Regions from separate parts of the Paenibacillus sp. G2S3 genome, predicted to be linked through region 1. Evidence: a T-box and tRNA genes for the amino acid it is inferred to sense, from the RefSeq annotation. Region 1 holds a T-box; the other holds one or more tRNA genes.

Region 1 (7,177 bases):
GGTTTTTATTTGTATTAACTTTTTTGGGGCTGAGCACTCTAAGATTATAACATTCTATAAAAATTGAACGATAAATGTTATGATAGGTAAAATTGGACATAATCAATAGTACGCACTTAAAAGTACCATAGGCACAAAAATGTACCTATACATTGGAGGCAATCATGACAACAACAACCATTAAGAAAAAATACAATATTTCCGTTGAAGCCACACTTGAAGTCATTGGCGGGAAATGGAAATGTGTGATTCTCTGTCATCTAACGCATGGCAAAAAACGCACATCGGAACTAAAACAGTTGATGCCCGGAATCACACAAAAAATGTTAACACAACAGCTTCGAGAACTAGAGGCCGATGGAATCATCAACCGGATCGTATACAATCAGGTTCCACCTAAAGTGGAATATGAGCTTAGTGAGTATGGGGATAGTTTAAGTGACATTTTGACTTCTCTATGTAATTGGGGAGAACAGCATATCATTAAGCAGTATGGCGATAAATATGCTGTGTTAGAGGATAGCATTTTGAATAAATAACAAGAGGAACTATAAGTTCACTCTTTTAAGAACCCCTTCCTTAATGGTTGGGGTTTGTTTGTAGATTTATGCTGCGAAAGTTGAGGTACTAATTATACGCCCTTGAAAAAAAGGACAGCTAAATCAGATCGATTTAACTGTTCCAGAACTTAAATTACGCCCTCTCCTCCAATAGCAGTTGCTGTGAATGAAATAGGACCATATAGATTTATAGGCAAGTTGCTATCATTTTGAATTACCAATTCATAATTGTGGATACCAATATAAGGACCATCAACCCACTGAACATTTAATTGGATATCAGTTTGTGTAGTAAAACGAAAAAAGGAGCTATAAATATCGACTCCAGCACGTCGGATTAAAACAAGAAATTGGCTGTTAGCAAGTGCAGTAAGACTAAAACTACCATTTAACTCGACTCTGCTGGAGAAAGAAGCCGGATTAGCCGGACTAATATTTACTTGCGCCGTGGCTAGACCCGCTCCAGCTCCAGGAATCCCTGCAACCGTTATAGCGGTAGTAAACGGGTCTAATGGGATTTTTGCCTGTGACCCATAACTTATAATTGTCGCCATTTATCATCACTCCATTTCAAGGTTATAGAATAGTATATTGTGAATCCGCAATGATAGATTGGACTTAATTCCTGATGATTATAAACATTTAAGTTATACTTTTACTAGATTATAAAACCCAGTTACTTCGGATATCACCCTCTATTCCACCTATTGACAAACTCACGCATCAGAATTACAATTACCCAAATATCATGAACAACGCTGACAAAGGGTAAGTAGACAAACGAACATGGACTTCAGAGAGCCGGTGGTTGCTGCGAACCGGTGTCCAACGCTTGATCGAATGGCCTTTAGAGTTGCTCTTCCGAACCATCTTGATAGGATGCTGTAGGGATAGCCGGGGTTCCCGCCGTTATCAAGGGATCTGTATCGAGATTATCTTTTAACCCTCTCCGTACAGGTAAGAGAAGATCGTAAAGCCAACGAAACGTATGGTGACACGATCAATTAAGGTGGTACCACGACAACTTCGTCCTTATTGGATGAGGTTTTTTTGTCATTTTAAGGAGGTGATGGCCATGGATGATGGCTGGTGGTGGCGACTCAATCGTATGAATCAGAAGCAACAAAACAGGAGGAATTCAAATGATAAAAGAACGTGTATTAACTGGAGATCGAGTGACCGGAAAGCTTCACCTTGGCCATTACGTGGGCAGCTTACAGAACCGAGTGGATCTACAACAGAAGTACGATACTTTTGTGTTTCTAGCAGATATTCAGGCCTTAACGACTCACTTTGATCGTCCTCAACTACTTGGTCAAAACTTAAATGAAATCGCACTGGACTATTTATCAGCGGGTATAAATCCAGATACAGCAACAATATTTATTCAATCTATGGTTCCTGAGATCGCTGAGCTGACCGTCCTATTCTCCATGTTTGTCACTGTGAATTCGTTGCGGCATAATCCTACAATTAAAGCCGAATCGAAGAACTCCAGCTTAGATGAACTGTACTACGGTTTTCTTGGGTATCCAGTTAGCCAGGCTGCGGATATAACCTTTTGTAAAGCGACGATTATTCCTGTAGGAGAAGACCAGCTCCCCCATCTGGAGTTGACTCGCAAAATCGTACGTAGATTCAACGAGCTGTACAGCCCCATCCTTGTGGAGCCCAGAGCGCTCATCAGCGAGATGCCAAGACTAGTGGGAACAGACGGCAATGCTAAAATGAGTAAAAGCCTAGGTAATGCCATCGAGCTGGACTCCACGAAAGAAGAGATTGCCTTCAAGATCCGTAAAGCCACAACCGATCCGGCCCGCGTTCATAAAAATGATCCTGGGCATCCAGATATTTGTCCCATTTATGCCTATCATCGCGCTGTTCGTTCGCATGGCGCCCCAGAAATTCGCGAAGGCTGTGAAAATGGCACTATAAGCTGTTCTGCCTGCAAGCAGCTTATCACGACAGCTCTAGACCAGCTAATTGAACCAATGCGTGAGCGTCGCTCCTATTATGCTGCCAGACCCAAGGTTGTCGAGGATATCTTAATATCCGGAACTAAACGTGCCCGCGGCATCGCACAAGACACGATGACCGAAGTACGCGAGGCCATGGGTCTTAATTATTTTTCAAAATAAAACGATTCGTATGGGCAATAAAAAACAGCCGGACTCCCCATTGAAGAGAGCACCGGCTGTTTTTTTAAGAAAATATTATTTACTAAGGACATCCTCTGACATCAACCGCTTCAGGGCAATAAATTGCTTCGCGTCCCCTGCGGCTACAAGTGTCGATCCCTCCTTGAAGCTATACTCTGGACCAGGGTTTAGGAATTTACGCTTGTCCGCTTCTACAATAGCGATGATTGCAGCGCCCGTACGTTCTCTAATCTCAAGTTCCCCTATGGTTCTTCCAATCAAAGGACTAGCAGGAGTAATCCGCAACCAGTCTACAATCAGGTCCTCAAACAAATTTTCCTCGACTTCGACTGCCTTAGGCTTATAAGTAATACCAGCAAGTATTGCCGATACAGTTCTTGACTCTTCATCATCTAACGTCACATTGGACAGGGTCTCGTTGCCTCCATCAGTTAAATGATACATCTCACGTCTTTCATCATTATGAATAACAATGGTTAAGCTCTCTCCCGAGCGTGTATTCATGCAATATTTACGTCCAATGCCAGGCAAATCCACTTCTCTAATATCCATTTCACTTCCCCTTTCTCCCCCACCTGTTCCCCAAAAACTATGGCTCATAGTAGATTTCCCTCCCATCAGCTCTCCGTCCATCTCTAATAACTAATAAAGACATATGATTCATGGCTAAGTCTCCTTTGCATAAAAATATAGGCCTTCTACTAAGAAGGTCTACCATAAGCTTACCAGTTTATAAAAAGGAAACAACCCTAACCAAAAACACATAGGAATTAAAATACTTTCTATAACATAAATCCTTTCACCAAAAAAAAGGCCGTAACTCCCTAAAGCGAGATTACGACCTTACATTTATACCTTACAGCACCCAATTCCCCTTACGGAACACCGGTTCAATCGTGCCATCCGCAAGTTCTCCATCGATATCCAGTTCTGCCGAACCGATCATGAAATCGACATGCGTTAAGCTTACATTAGCACCTCGTGCCACAAGCTCTTCATTCGTAAGCCTTGTACCGCCTTCAATATTGACAGGATAGGCACTTCCCAACGCGAAATGGCAGGAGGCATTCTCATCAATCCCTGTATTGTAGAAAATTCGGTTCAAGCGAGAGATTGGAGAATCATGCTGCACTAAAGCCACTTCTCCTAGATAAGATGCACCTTCATCCGTTGCTAGAAGCGAGGTCAGATGCTCACGTCCGGACTCAGCTTCATAGGCTACTACTTTTCCATCTTTAAAAGTAAATGAAAGCCCTTCGACCAGACGTCCGTTTAAATTCAATGGAAGTGTGCTTCTAACAGTTCCGTTCACTCCAGTACGATTAGGCATGGAATAGATCTCTTCCGTTGGCATATTCGCCACGAAATACACGCCCTTATCATTCTCTCCGCCGCCTCCACGCCATAGATGACCTTCTGGAAGCTCCACATGCAGATCCGTTCCTGGAGCGCGGTAATGCAGGCTTTTATAACGCTTAGCGTTCATTCTATCCTGACTTTCTTTCAATTGACCGATATGTTCTCTCCAAGCAGCTACAGGATCATCGCTTCCTACACGATTCATCTGGAATACCGCTTCCCACATTGCCTCCACTCGCTTTTCCTCTGGAAGATCAGCAAACACCTTGTTTGCCCAAGCACGCGTTGGAGCCTTGACGAGGGACCAGCTGATTTTACTATTACGGGTATATTTGGAGTAGTTTTTACGAGCAACCGCTGCCGCTTTGACCGCTCTTGATACTTTGGAAGAATCAATACCATTGAACAATTCCGGATCTGGTACTTTAATATGTAAAATGGCGCCGTTCTCTTCCGCAAACTTCTCCATCATTTCTGCTTGCCACTGTGGATAGTAATCGAAGGAATCTTCCGGAGCTTTTTCGTAACGAATACGTGTAGTCGCTTCATCGTCCCAATCTACAATTACATATTTAGCACCTGCTTCGTAGGCTTTACCTACAATCAAGCGAGTAAGCTCTGCAGTTTCAATAGGTGCATGCACCATTAAGACTTGTCCAGGCTGTACATTTACCCCTACCTTTACAACCAGGTTCGCATATTTCTCTAACATTACCTCAAAATCTTTCATGAATTCTCTTCCTCCATCTCTATGGTTGCTTTACTGTCGCACCAAAGCACCGGAGCTCCTTAACAGCAGACGGTCAGCTTCACTTCTTATTTTAACGCAAAACGCTAAGAGTTGCGATTCGATATAATAAAGCGGCCCCCATGAAGGGACCGCTCACGTAAATCTTTATTTTTTATCCACCTGCAGCAAGGTTACGGTCTTTAAAGAATAGGTATGCATAATCTTGTCTTCAGAGATTACATTAAGCTTGGTCAAGCTTGCTACCTTCGCGGGGTCTGATTTGGAGAGCATACGCCACACTTCGGGGTCTGATAAGGTTTCATATAGCTTCAGATCATCATATTCTTTGCGATTTTGCATCACAAGCTTCACTTTGTAGCTTCCGATTTCAGTCTCGGTTGCCCCCTGCTCACTACAATAGCTTAGAATTTCCTGCCGCAGCTCACCCAATTCTTTTTCGATTTCCTTTTGCTTTTGTTTCAGTCGATAATACTGCTGCACCTTTTTCTCCATCACTTCACGCTCCTCTATAGACATATGTATGCCGGAAGCGCTAAATAAATAAGTTGAGTTCCCTATCATAAAATTTTATAATGAGCCGGGAAAGCTAGTTTGCAGCAGACTCCTTTCTTCCACAAAAACAATGATTCGGCAGGTGACTTATGTTTCATTCTTACTTTTTCCCAATTTCTTATGCCTTTATGATGTTTCCTATAGCGGCATTGATCTTCACACTCCCTTTTCTAATCGTGCAATACCGTAGACACGGCTACATCCATAAGCTTAGAGCTTTAATCCTATACTTATTGCTGCTCTATCTTATGAACGCTTACTTTCTCGTATTGCTTCCGATGCCTTCCTCTAGACATAACATGGCGCCTTCAGGGAGCATCATGCAGCTCATCCCTCTACAATTTATACAAGATATTATAGATGGCTCTAAGATCATACCTGATCAGATTTCAACGTATTGGTCGTTACTGCGTGAACCTGCTTTTTTACAGGTGATATTTAACATCGCTTTGACTGTGCCGTTTGGATTATTTCTGGGCTACTATTTTCGGGCGCGCTGGGGAATGTGTATTCTCTTGTCTTTCATACTTTCGTTATCTTTTGAGGTCACTCAGGTTACAGGTATCTACGGCTTTTTTGACCATCCCTACCGCCTATTTGATGTCGATGATCTTATTACCAACACGCTGGGAGGGATCTTTGGATTTCGGATTGCTATATGGATTAATGGGTTGCTGCCACGTATAGAACAACTGGATACGAATATCGACCGTTCTGCCAAAAGAGTCTCCTATACCCGCAGAGGAATTGCTTTTTTCATCGATAGTATGGTGTGGATCATCGGGTTTGGTGTACTTTATGGATTCGATATAAAAAGTGCTTTCTGGATTGTAACAGGGATTTACTTCATCCTGATTCCAGCTTTCACTGGTGGGCGGACCTTAGGCAAATGGATTGTACGTATTCGGGTAACGAGCAAAGGTAATCGAGCTTCTTTCTGGGCGCTTATGATCCGATATGGTCTGCTATATTGGATATTACTTGGACTTCACGCTCTTGTTATCGATTCTGATGTGACTGGGCTTCTATCTTCACCATTGAGAACGGTCGCTTACCTCATTGTTCTACTGGTCGATCTAGCTTTCTTTATTCATTTAGTCATTAAGGTATTCAAAAAAAATGACCAGCTAATCTATGAGCAATTAAGCCGAACCTCGCATGTTATTTCATGGCCTGAGAAAAGACTGAATACCGATACCTCAAACAGCAGCTCTATAGAGGATTAAAAATCTTCATTTTTATATAGTATTTATACAATGGAATTTATTATAGAATAGGAAGGTAGGAATTCTCAAAATTTAGGAGATGAATGAATGGAAACTACAAGTAGCTTGCAGTTGTCTAGAAGTCTTCCAGAAGAGCAGGGCATATCATCAGCCGCAATATCCACCTTTATTGATGCAGTAGAGAACCAAAGCTTAGGTCTGCATAGCTTCACGCTCCTTCGGCATGGGTATGTGGTCTCTGAAGGCTGGTGGTCTCCTTATAAGTCCGATCTTCCACATATGCTATTTTCCCTTAGCAAAAGCTTCACCTCAACTGCAATCGGGTTTGCGGTCACAGAAAAGCTAATCACACTCGACGATTCAGTCATCTCCTTCTTCCCTGAAGAGGCTCCTGCGACTATCACTGACAATCTATCCAACCTGACAATCAGACATCTATTGATGATGGGTACCGGGCATGTCGTGGATACTATGGACACACTTCATAAAAGTGCAGACGGGAATTGGGTTAAAGCTTTCTTCTCAGTCCCAGTGGAGAAACAACCAGGTACACATTTCCTATATAATACC
Region 2 (7,177 bases), 2.9 Mb from region 1:
ATAAGCAGTTGCGGTTCTGTAGAACACTCTCTAGCTACGACAACCTTCTGCATGTTACCACCTGATAACATACCTATTGGCTGAGAAGGTCCCGAACAGCGGACTTTAAATTCTTCTACAAGTGATACTGCAAGCTTGGCAATTCGTGATCCATTTAAAAAGGGTCCTTTATTCATAGCTTTTGTACGATACTGAGTGGACAGCAGATTATCCGCTATGCTCGCATCACTGGCTATCCCTTGATGCATCCGATCCTCTGGGATATAGGAAACGCCTAGCTTACGAATATCCAAAATATCCGATTCACGAATATCCTTTCCCTTCACTAGCACAGAGCCCTGACTTGAAACTCCTCTTAAACTCCCCGTAAGAGCCTCAATGAGCTGTGTCTGCCCATTCCCTTCTACGCCAGCAATCCCGATAATTTGTCCCCGCGTACCGCAAAGTTGATATCTGTTAGTAACGCTTTGCCGTGTGCATCATTTACACCTAGGCCCTGCACAGTGAGTACCGGCTCACCAATAGACAGAACCTCCTTGTCGTATTTCAACACGACGTCTCTGCCCACCATAAGGCGTGAGATTTCTTGCTCCGTGACATCCTTCGTTTGGAAGACACCTTCACTACGTCCACTACGCATGATCGTAATTCTGTCGCAGATCGCTTTAACTTCTTTCAACTTGTGTGAAATAAAAACAATCGTATGACCCTGCTCTCTTAACTGCTTAAGCTCCCGGAACAATTCCTCTGTTTCCTGTGGGGTCAACACTGCGGTCGGCTCATCCAGAACGAGGATTTTTGCACCACGCAGCAGCGCCTTCAGAATTTCAACCTTTTGCTTCATACCAACCGTGAGATCCTCCACTTTTGCTTTTGGATCCACTGCCAGATTGTATTTCTTCGCAGTCTCTTCGGTCATGCGTACAGCTTCTGCATAATTGATGCCAACGCCCTTACGAGGCTCCATGCCCAGCACCATGTTCTCTGCTACCGTAAAGAAGGGACCAGCATAAAATGCTGGTGAACCATGCCAATTCCTCTATCAATGGCATCCTGAACAGATTGCAGCTTCACTTTTTCACCCTTGATAAAGATTTCACCTTCACTAGGCTCTTCCATGCCGAACATGATCTTCATTAAAGTTGATTTACCAGCGCCGTTCTCACCCGCAATCGCATGAATTTCTCCCTCACGTAAAGAAAAATGCACATCTTTATTTGCAACGACGCCATTGGGATACACCTTGGTAATTCCCCGCATTTCCAGCAGAGCTTTGTTCATCGGTCTCAACGCCTTTCCACTTGGAGGTCTGCAAAAATATACAGCTGGAATTCTTCGGATAGAAGAAGCTCCAACTGTAGGTTTATCACTTTATAGCTAAACTTAAGGCTTAACTGCGTTACGAATGGCTTCTACTTCTGAGGTTTCCATTCCCATCGCGTTATCTACTGTAATTTCTTTATTGATCAGCTTCTGCTTCACTTCTTCAACTTTAGCCTGAAGATCGGCCGGGAAGACATTTTTATAGATCTCATTCTCTGCAATGCCCACGCCATCATCTACAAAGCTCAACACATCACGTTTGCCCATTTCAAGCGTGCCCTCTTGTAATTTCTTCACGGCACCCAGAATAGCACTATCAATCTTTTTAATAGAAGAAGTAACGATCAAGTTTGCTTTTTCGCTATCTGTCTCGTTAAGCAACATTGCCTGATCGGAGTCTACGCCGATAGCATATTTCTTCTTCTCCTTAGCTGCATCAAAGATCCCAAGACCTGTACCCCCAGCAACGTTAAAAATAACATCCACACCGGAGTTATATTGAATCAGCGAAAGCTCCTTGCCTTTAGCCGGGTTAACGAAATCACCAGCATAAGAAAAAGCGACCTTCACTTCAGGATCAACATATTGAGCACCCTGAATGTAACCAACCAAGAAAGCATTAATCCCTGGAATGTCCATACCGCCTACAAAACCGATCACATTCTCAGGATTAGCATTAGGCATATCTGATTGTGTTGCTAGCGCTGCTACAGCACCTGCCAGAAAAGATACTTCATTTGTTGCATAAGACATGTTGTACATATTCTCTGGTGCTTCATCTATATCGGTATCATAGTTAATGAATTTTTGTCTGGATATAATTCAGCCGTTGCATTAAACATCTCTGTAATTTCCGATCCGCCAGAAATAATAACATCCCAGTTCTCAGCGGCGATATCGTTAAACGTAGGCTCCCATTTCGTTTTATCGACACCCATTTCTACAACCTTTGTTTCTGCACCCAGTTCATCCTTAACCTTTTGCAAACCGCTATTTGCAGAGTCAAAGAATGATTTATCTCCAAGTGTTCCTGGAATCAGAAGTACAACTTTGAGTTTATCCCCTGAACCTGTTTCTCCACCTTCGACTGCATTAGATCCTGCATTCGCGGAAGATCCATTACTCGACGTATTATTTCCACAGGCTGTGACCATTACCATTACTACTAGTAACAACAAAGAAAGAACTTTCTTTTTCATTTTCTATTCCCCCTATTTATAGTTGGTTAGTAATTTGAGAGGCTCTCCTTCTTAGTCCGTTGTATATTTCACGATTTAGATGGAAACTCTCATGTTGCAAGTTACATTGTCAACAATTTAATGATTTTAACGAATAGACTCAAAAATAGAGAGAAAATTATCATTTTTATAAATTATCCGACTAATTTCCGAACGAGATGGCCAGTCAGGTTGCTAATTTTCGGATTTGTTGATACGATCATATCAAATATTAATGAAAATAATTATATGATTTCGGTCATATTTTTGTACGATTCGGCTAAAACGTAATTATTGGAGGGTCATCATGGATCGTGTTCTATATATTGTAAATGCAGCACATGAGGTTAATACCTATATTCCACCGCATCAGCATGAATGCTATGAACTGGTCTATTACTTAAATGGATCGGGCACTACTAATGTGGGGTCGCGAAGTTATCATTTTCGTTCTTCTTCATTCGCGCTAATACCACCCAATCATAAACATGACGAGAACCATCGCGAGGATGCTACTATACTATTTGTAGGCTTCCATTCAAATCACCCAAATATGGAGAATTTGCAAGGCGTCTATGAAGATGATAAAGACCATACTGTTCTACAAATCTTGCTTCGGATGAAAGCAGAATTTACACGCAAGCAAGATGGATTCTCCGAACTATTGAATCTGCAAATGAGCGAAATCACTGTTCATCTGATACGGCTTCTTAGCGCCTCTGGTTTTCAGTCTCCAACGGAAGACAGAGTACAATATGTTCTAAACTATATGAATGAGCATTACCGCCATAAGCTATCAGTCGCAACACTCTCTGAGATGTCTGGATACAGCTATGATCGTTTCCGCCATTTATTTAAAGAGCGATTCGGTTCTTCACCTCTGCGCTATCTACTATTGAAACGTCTGGATTATGCAAAATCTCTCTTGCAGCATACCCAAATGCATATCTCTGAAGTATCCGCTGCCGCTGGGTTTGTGAATGACGCCCAATTCTGCAATATGTTTAAACGTGAAGTTGGTCTCACGCCGCGGGCATTCCGATTAAGCAGTCAATAAAACAACACTCCACACAAAAGGCCGTTGATTAGAGACGCCTCTAATTCAACGGCTTAAGAATAAAAGCTCAAAGACAAAAAAGGTTTGTAAAGTTGCTTATACAAGCGACTTTACAAACCTTTTGATATACCGGCGAGAGGACTCGAACCTCCACGGTTTCCCTCTCGATTTTGAGTCGAGCGCGTCTGCCATTCCGCCACGCCGGCACATATGAAATTAATGGAGGCGCCACCCAGATTTGAACTGGGGATAAAGCTTTTGCAGAGCTTTGCCTTACCACTTGGCTATGGCGCCATATGAAAAATTTGGAGCGGACGACGGGAATCGAACCCGCGACCCTCGCCTTGGCAAGGCGATGCTCTACCGCTGAGCCACGTCCGCATAAAATGGCTGGGGATATAGGATTTGAACCTATGCATGACGGAGTCAAAGTCCGTTGCCTTACCGCTTGGCTAATCCCCAATAACATTTTAAAGTAAAATGGGGCGACTGATGGGTCTCGAACCCACGAATGCCGGAACCACAATCCGGTGCGTTAACCCCTTCGCCACAGTCGCCATATTAAACTGAATTTTGTTGCCATTCTTCTTTGTTAAAGTAAATGGGGCGACCGATGGGTCTCGAACCCACGAATGCCGGAACCACAATCCGGTGCGTTAACCCCTTCGCCACGATCGCCATATTAAACTTTAGAAAGAATTTGGCAGGGGCAGCAGGAATTGAACCCACACCAACGGTTTTGGAGACCGTTGTTCTACCTTTAAACTATGCCCCTAAAAACTGGTGGAGGATGATGGATTCGAACCACCGAACACTTACGTGAGCAGATTTACAGTCTGATGCGTTTGGCCACTTCGCTAATCCTCCAAGGATGGTGCCGGCGAGAGGACTTGAACCCCCAACCTACTGATTACAAGTCAGTTGCTCTACCAATTGAGCTACACCGGCATGGCACTCATTCTATTGTGGAAATCATGGTGGCTCGAGACGGATTCGAACCGCCGACACGAGGATTTTCAGTCCTCTGCTCTACCGACTGAGCTATCGAGCCAAGGTAAAAATGGCGGAACCGACGAGATTCGAACTCGCGATCTCCTGCGTGACAGGCAGGCATGTTAGGCCAACTACACCACGGTTCCAAAAGATACAATTGCTTAATGAAAATTGGTTGCGGGGGCAGGATTTGAACCTGCGGCCTTCGGGTTATGAGCCCGACGAGCTACCGGGCTGCTCCACCCCGCGTCGTTCTTAAATATTTATGGTGGAGGCTGAGGGATCGAACCCCCGACCCTCTGCTTGTAAGGCAGATGCTCTCCCAGCTGAGCTAAGCCTCCATAAACAACAATTGTTATTGTACCAAACTACACTATGTAAAATCAAGTGAAAATTTGGTGACCCGTATGGGATTCGAACCCATGTTACCTCCGTGAAAGGGAGGTGTCTTAACCCCTTGACCAACGGGCCATACTAAGTAAAATTTGTGGCGGAGAGAGGGGATTCGAACCCTCGAGACGCTTGTGGCGCCTACACGATTTCCAATCGTGCTCCTTCGGCCAAACTCGGACACCTCTCCATATGGCTCCCCGAACAGGACTCGAACCTGTGACAACTCGATTAACAGTCGAGTGCTCTACCAACTGAGCTATCAGGGAATATTCATACCAGGCTTGATCGCCTGAAAACTGAATCCGAGTTGAATTTGCGTTTTAAGTATAGGATAAGCCCTCGACCGATTAGTATTGGTCAGCTCCATGCATTACTGCACTTCCACCTCCAACCTATCTACCTCGTCGTCTTCAAGGGGTCTTACTAATTGGGAAATCTCATCTTGAGGGGGCTTCACGCTTAGATGCTTTCAGCGCTTATCCCGTCCGTACGTAGCTACCCAGCCATGCTTCTGGCGAAACAACTGGTGCACCAGCGGTACGTCCATCCCGGTCCTCTCGTACTAAGGACAGCTCCTCTCAAATTTCCTGCGCCCACGACAGATAGGGACCGAACTGTCTCACGACGTTCTGAACCCAGCTCGCGTACCGCTTTAATGGGCGAACAGCCCAACCCTTGGGACCTACTTCAGCCCCAGGATGCGATGAGCCGACATCGAGGTGCCAAACCTCCCCGTCGATGTGGACTCTTGGGGAGATAAGCCTGTTATCCCCAGGGTAGCTTTTATCCGTTGAGCGATGGCCCTTCCATGCGGTACCACCGGATCACTAAGTCCGACTTTCGTCCCTGCTCGACTTGTAGGTCTCGCAGTCAAGCTCCCTTATGCCTTTGCACTCTTCGAATGATTTCCAACCATTCTGAGGGAACCTTGGAACGCCTCCGTTACTCTTTAGGAGGCGACCGCCCCAGTCAAACTGCCCGCCTGACACGGTCCCCGTACCCGATAAGGGTACTAGGTTAGAACCTAGATACGATCAGGGTGGTATCCCAACGGCGCCTCCACCGAAGCTTGCGCTCCGATTTCTACGGCTCCCACCTATCCTGTACAGATCGTACCCAAATTCAATATCAAGCTGCAGTAAAGCTCCATGGGGTCTTTCCGTCTTGTCGCGGGTAACCTGCATCTTCACAGGTATTAAAATTTCACCGGATCTCTCGTTGAGACAGCGCCCAAGTCGTTACGCCATTCGTGCGGGTCAGAATTTACCTGACAAGGAATTTCGCTACCTTAGGACCGTTATAGTTACGGCCGCCGTTTACTGGGGCTTCGGTTCATAGCTTCGGGTTACCCCTAACCACTCCCCTTAACCTTCCAGCACCGGGCAGGCGTCAGCCCGTATACTTCGCCTTGCGGCTTCGCACAGACCTGTGTTTTTGCTAAACAGTCGCTTGGGCCTTTTCACTGCGGCCCCCTCGTGCTATTCACACTACCGGGGCACCCCTTCTCCCGAAGTTACGGGGTCATTTTGCCGAGTTCCTTAACGAGAGTTCTTCCGCGCGCCTTAGAATTCTCTTCTCGCCTACCTGTGTCGGTTTGCGGTACGGGCACCTTCTCCTGGCTAGAGGCTTTTCTTGGCAGTGTGAGATCATGACCTTCGCTACTACAATTTTCGCTCCCCATCACAGCCCAGCCTTAATGATGTGCGGATTTGCCTACACATCAGCCTCACTGCTTAGACGGACATATCCATCAGTCCGCGTCACTACCCTCCTGCGTCACCCCATCGCTCATAGCGGATTACGGTGGTACAGTAATTTCAAACTGTTGTCCTTCGACTACGCCTTTCGGCCTCGCCTTAGGTCCCGACTTACCCTGAGCGGACGAGCCTTCCTCAGGAAACCTTGGGCTTTCGGCGGATCAGATTCTCACTGATCTTTTCGTTACTCATACCGGCATTCTCACTTGTATGCTGTCCAGCGCTCCTTACGGTACACCTTCAACCCACATACAACGCTCCCCTACCCCAGATACATACGTATCTAGCCATAGCTTCGGTGGTGTGTTTAGCCCCGTTACATTTTCGGCGCAGAGTCACTCGACCAGTGAGCTATTACGCACTCTTTCAATGGTGGCTGCTTCTAAGCCAACATCCTGGTTGTCTGTGCAACTCCACATCCTTTCCCACTTAACACA

The links. The T-box of region 1 lies ahead of trpS (tryptophan--tRNA ligase). A T-box ahead of a tRNA ligase gene usually reads a tRNA of that ligase, here a tRNA-Trp.
Region 2: it has a tRNA-Trp gene. The T-box ahead of trpS (tryptophan--tRNA ligase) is inferred to sense a tRNA for this amino acid. The anticodon was not compared.

The regions. Positions count from the first base shown of each region.
Region 1 covers NZ_CP126095.1:2,890,627-2,897,803, reverse strand. The annotation lists gene QNH28_RS12560 (winged helix-turn-helix transcriptional regulator) at 165-539, shown strand; gene QNH28_RS12555 (hypothetical protein) at 689-1,114, opposite strand; T-box leader at 1,310-1,597, shown strand; gene trpS (tryptophan--tRNA ligase) at 1,703-2,698, shown strand; gene QNH28_RS12545 (cation:proton antiporter regulatory subunit) at 2,774-3,319, opposite strand; gene QNH28_RS12540 (aminopeptidase) at 3,576-4,808, opposite strand; gene QNH28_RS12535 (hypothetical protein) at 4,974-5,345, opposite strand; gene QNH28_RS12530 (VanZ family protein) at 5,471-6,607, shown strand; gene QNH28_RS12525 (serine hydrolase domain-containing protein) at 6,695-7,177, shown strand, end outside.
Region 2 covers NZ_CP126095.1:5,793,512-5,800,688, forward strand. The annotation lists gene QNH28_RS25455 (ATP-binding cassette domain-containing protein) at 1-425, opposite strand, end outside; partial or broken gene QNH28_RS29680 (ABC transporter ATP-binding protein) at 404-1,281, opposite strand; partial or broken gene QNH28_RS29790 (BMP family ABC transporter substrate-binding protein) at 1,384-2,522, opposite strand; gene QNH28_RS25475 (AraC family transcriptional regulator) at 2,848-3,597, shown strand; tRNA gene QNH28_RS25480 (tRNA-Leu) at 3,725-3,803, opposite strand; tRNA gene QNH28_RS25485 (tRNA-Cys) at 3,818-3,891, opposite strand; tRNA gene QNH28_RS25490 (tRNA-Gly) at 3,904-3,978, opposite strand; tRNA gene QNH28_RS25495 (tRNA-Gln) at 3,985-4,059, opposite strand; tRNA gene QNH28_RS25500 (tRNA-His) at 4,079-4,154, opposite strand; tRNA gene QNH28_RS25505 (tRNA-His) at 4,200-4,275, opposite strand; tRNA gene QNH28_RS25510 (tRNA-Trp) at 4,299-4,372, opposite strand; tRNA gene QNH28_RS25515 (tRNA-Tyr) at 4,379-4,464, opposite strand; tRNA gene QNH28_RS25520 (tRNA-Thr) at 4,470-4,545, opposite strand; tRNA gene QNH28_RS25525 (tRNA-Phe) at 4,573-4,648, opposite strand; tRNA gene QNH28_RS25530 (tRNA-Asp) at 4,659-4,736, opposite strand; tRNA gene QNH28_RS25535 (tRNA-Met) at 4,763-4,839, opposite strand; tRNA gene QNH28_RS25540 (tRNA-Val) at 4,857-4,931, opposite strand; tRNA gene QNH28_RS25545 (tRNA-Glu) at 4,987-5,061, opposite strand; tRNA gene QNH28_RS25550 (tRNA-Ser) at 5,079-5,170, opposite strand; tRNA gene QNH28_RS25555 (tRNA-Asn) at 5,174-5,249, opposite strand; rRNA gene QNH28_RS25560 (23S ribosomal RNA) at 5,311-7,177, opposite strand, start outside.